2 regions of the Gilliamella sp. ESL0441 genome follow, and region 1 is predicted to be linked to the other one. Evidence: riboswitches for the same ligand, from Rfam matches in the RefSeq annotation. Region 1 holds a riboswitch; the other holds the start of a gene.
What was found. Region 1 has a riboswitch for thiamine pyrophosphate ahead of thiM (hydroxyethylthiazole kinase). Riboswitches for the same ligand answer to the same signal wherever they lie in the genome.
Positions count from the first base shown of each region.

Region 1 (2,420 bases):
CTTGAAAGTGCCGGTGCTGAATCTGCTGATATGCTTGTTGCTGTTACCAATTCTGACGAAATCAACATGATGGCGTGTCAAATTGGGCATGTCATGTTTAATATTCCGCAAAAAGTGGCGCGTATCCGTGCACCGGAATACAATGATGAAAGATACCCTTTTTTCAACAAAGAGTGCATCAATATCGACCATATCATTGCACCAGAAAACCTTATTACTAACCACATCAGTCACTTAGTTCAATATCCAGGCGCATTACAATTTGCCTCATTCAACGATACCCGTGTATGTCTAGTCGCTGTTATGGCGTATTATGGTGGCGCGCTAGTTGGCAGTGAGCTATCAGAGCTTAAAGAACATCTTCCGCATGTTGAAGCCAGAGTCGTTGCTATCTACCGTAAAAATCGCTTTATTCGTCCTCTAGGTTCTACCTTGATTGAAGCTGGCGATATGGTTTATTTTATTACTCCGCCAACCAATATCAAAGCCGTGACCAGTGAGCTACAACGTTTAGAAAAACCTTATAAACGAATTATCATTAGTGGTGGTGGCGGCATTGCGCTTGCACTGGCTAAGCGTTTAGAAAATGATTATCAAGTCAAACTAATTGAACGCAATGCCGAACGGGCAGAACTCATTGCTGAACAGTTACTTAATACCACGGTATTACATGGCGAATCATCAGACCAAGAATTGCTATCCCAAGAACAGATTGAACTTACCGATCTTTTTATTGCGGTAACGGGTGATGATGAGTCAAATATTATGTCATCGATGCTAGCAAAAAGAATGGGCGCTAAAAAAGTCATCGTTTTAATCCAAAAACAAGCTTACTTAGAACTCATTAATGATAGTGTGATTGATATTGCTATTTCACCTCAACACGCCACTATTTCTGAACTTTTAAGTCATGTCAGACAAACAGGCATCGTCAAAGTTGTATCACTACGACAAGGCGAATCTGAAATTGTGGAAATCGTTGCGCATGGCGATAAAGAAAATTCAAAACTGGTCGGAAAAAACATCAATGGATTAAAGCTACCGTCTGGGGCAACAATCGGCGCAGTTGTACGTGATGAAGATGTTATTATTATCAACACGGATTTAACGATTGAAGAGAATGATCACCTAATTATTTTCTTGCCGGATAGAAGAGCGATTACCGATATCGAAAAATTGTTACAATAACATTTAAATCAAAATTTTCTATTATACAAACTTGTTAAAAGCCAATAGGCAGTTCATAATATAAGCATAATTTTGACTCGGGGTGTTTTTTATTCATTAAAAAACTGAGAGTTTACCCGTTGAACCTGATCTGGATAACACCAGCGTAGGGAAGTCTAGCCATTCAACTTTACAATAGGCAAATTCTTCCCGATAAATCAAATAAGGAATGAACATGTCAGTAACCACATCGCTTCAAATCACTCAAGTTACACCTTTTATTAATCTTGTCAAAACGCAACGACCATTAGTTCATTGTATAACAAATGATGTCGTACAAAATTTTACTGCTAATGTTCTACTTGCTATTGGTGCTTCACCAGCAATGATTATTGCTGAACAAGAAGTGGCTGAATTTGTTAAAATTGCTAATAGTTTACTGATTAACATCGGTACAATTAATCCCAATACCGCCAAAAGTATGCTACTTGCAGCAAGCCAAGCTCAACAAAGCCAAACCCCATGGGTACTTGATCCTGTTGCCGTTGGTTCGGCACTTGCTTATCGTACCGAAATTGCGCATCAATTATTATCATTTAAACCCACCGTTATTCGTGGCAATGCTTCGGAAATCTTAGCGCTTAGCGGTCAACTTGCATCATCAAAAGGCCCGGACAGTCAAGACTCGACAAAATCCGCTTTACAATATGCAAAACAATTGGCACAAGATTACCAGACTATCATCGCAATGACTGGTGACATTGATTATATTACTGATGGTCATACGACTTACGCTATAGCAGGCGGTGATATTGCTTTAACCAAAATTACCGGAACAGGCTGTTCCTTATCTGCTATGGTTGCAGCGTTTATTGTAAATTCAACCGATCCACTTTTAGCCACAGCAGCCGCTTGCTATATGATGAAAAAAGCTGGAGAAAAGGCAAATAAACAGCTTGGATTAGGCAGTTTTGCCGTATCGTTATTAGATCAATTATCACTATTTTATTCATCATACTAATAGGGACGTAGCATGCAGAAAGAGTTGGATCTTACTCTCTATTTAGTGCTCGATCCGACACTATGTGGGGGAATCAGTGGCATGGTCGACACCACCAAAAAAGCCGTTGCCAACGGTGTAACCGCCGTACAATTACGATCAGAACAAGAATTGACAGGCAAAGATTGGTATAAAGCTGCTTTAGCCTTAAAAGAAGTGCTCAGTCAAACATCAGTACCCCTATTGATTAATG
Region 1 is NZ_CP048264.1:1,952,298-1,954,717, forward strand. It holds gene trkA (Trk system potassium transporter TrkA) at 1-1,188, shown strand, start outside; TPP riboswitch at 1,257-1,357, shown strand; gene thiM (hydroxyethylthiazole kinase) at 1,403-2,188, shown strand; gene thiE (thiamine phosphate synthase) at 2,201-2,420, shown strand, end outside.

Region 2 (2,420 bases), 370 kb from region 1:
TCCAAGATCTTTGTTCTTTTTCAACTTGCTCAGGGTCAAATTCTAACGCCTTTGTGACAGGCTTTATTTGCTGATAAGCCTCAGGTAATGTCGTTTGAATAATCGGGTACATTACATTCTTTTCAGCAATTTGACGTTGTACTTCAGGTTTAAGTAAATACTGTAAAAAATGACGTGCTAACTCAGGTTGCTGACTGTATTTGATAATACCTGCAACTTCAACTTGACGATAATGTCCTTCATCAAAAATTGCTGCTTCATAGCGATGATCATTATTCATAATATGAGCAATCGGCGATGTACTGTAACTTAAAACAAAATCAGCTTCACCTTTCAAAAACATTCCATAAGATTCACTCCAACCTTTCGTAACGGTTACCGTATTTTTTGCGATCTTTTTCCATACATTAGCGGCATCATCACCATAGATTTTTTTGATCCAAAACAATAAACCTAGTCCTGGCGTACTGGTTCTTGGGTCTTGATAAATAATGCGCCAATTGGCTTTATTATCAACAAGTTGTTGCATACTATGTGGGGGAGTTTTTATTTTATCTTTGTTATAAATAAAAGCAAAATAACCAAAATCATAAGGAAGAAAATCATTATCCCACCAATCAGTGTTAAGATTATCAGGTTTATTGATTTGATGAGGAATAACAATATTAGCTAACTTAGCTTGTTGTATGATGTTATTGTCTAATCCCAAAATAACATCAGCATTAGTCTTTTTCCCTTCGAGCCGGATCCGATTTAAAATAGATACACCATCTCCTAACGAAACGATATCCAATTGACAATCACACTCCACTTCAAAACCTTGCTTAATGGCTTCACCAGGCCCCCACTCAGACATAAAAGAATTATAACTATAAACGGTTAAAGTTGGCTTGGCATTGGCAGTAGAAACAATGAAAAAAGATGAAAGAACAATGAATAAAAGAAGATTATTACGAAACATTTTGCCTCCAAAATAGTGAATAAAAGACAAAAGGTTTGAGCAGACATAATAACTCAAATCCCTCCGCTGGCATGATCCAGATCAGGTTCGACGGGTTATGTTAATCAACATTCTCAGCCTTTTGGGCACCCCGTTGAGAACAGGTGATTAGTTTAGTAGGTCGCAGTTTGATTGTAAATAAATATTATCGGTAAAATAAGGAGATTAAGGGGTTCTAGCTTTAAATTTTCAGTCACTTTATTAGCTACAGCAATCAAACTTAAAACCAATATAAACTTCGAGTTTCTTCAAACATCATTCCTTGATAACTCAAAAAACTTATTCAATTTTTAAAAATAAACTTCATCACCATCTTTATAATTATTGTTAGTCATCTTGATGATTAAAATAATAAACTAAATATAATCATAATTTCATTATTTAATTTTTAAGAAATGTGAATAAAGATTAAGTTTTTATTTAAAAAAAAGTAGATGTTACTCTATCGCTTTGTATATAATGATTAAATCAGTTAGTTAATAACGATTAAAGGATTAATTATGTCTCAACTTTCAAAAAAACCTCGCTGGATGCGTGATCTGATACGCTATTTACCATCAAAATCTCAATTTGTTTTAACCGGAAATATCCATGATTTACAAAAATATAAAGACAGTACAGGATCAATTATTTCAGAAAAATTAGAATTATTAATTTTTCAAGTGTTAAAAGATGCGAAGTTTAGCCATGTTTTAATGTGGAATTCAAATTCCGGATTTGAAGAAATTCAAACACCAAGTTTACCTGCTGTTAACAGTGATGAAATATTTAAACGACTTAGATTGAACGCCCTTCATAAATCAGATTCTGCTAAAATAAATCATTTAAGCAATACGTTGGATGAATTAGTCAGTTACAATGAACAACCAGTTGCTTTAATCATCGACTACCAATCTCATTTAAGTAAAGACCATCATAATTTAAGTTTTAGTGAACATCAGCTTTTTGCCCGTAGTCTTGCCTTATCAAAACAAGAAAAACCAAAATTAATAGGTTCAGATAATAAATTATTTTTTAATACGATTATTTGGTTAGTCGAAAACGAAAGCGCACTACCTGATTGGTTACTAATTAATAATCCTAACATCAGGCATATCCCGATAACAACAACCAATTATGCAACGAGAATAAAAACAACTAATGAATAGTATTTATTTGATGTCAATTTTATTGGTTAATCAATTGGTGAAAAACTTACTCAATTAAAAAAATTTATCTACGACAATACTGCACTTGAAACGGCATTAAAACTGAAGAGCGACCAAACGATTAATAGAAACATTGAAAAACTAGGCCAACTGAATCGTTTTTGTACAGTTGCCAATGATTCAAGCAAAAGATAATGATTTGCAATTTTTACAAAAACGAGCTTTGAGTAAAAAACACTCAAACAGCTAATCAAAACCCTGTTAAACTAAAG
Region 2 is NZ_CP048264.1:1,586,059-1,588,478, forward strand. It holds gene thiB (thiamine ABC transporter substrate binding subunit) at 1-961, opposite strand, end outside; TPP riboswitch at 1,002-1,104, opposite strand; gene GYM75_RS07170 (hypothetical protein) at 1,501-2,148, shown strand.
Region 2: another riboswitch for thiamine pyrophosphate. It lies ahead of thiB (thiamine ABC transporter substrate binding subunit); the one in region 1 lies ahead of thiM (hydroxyethylthiazole kinase).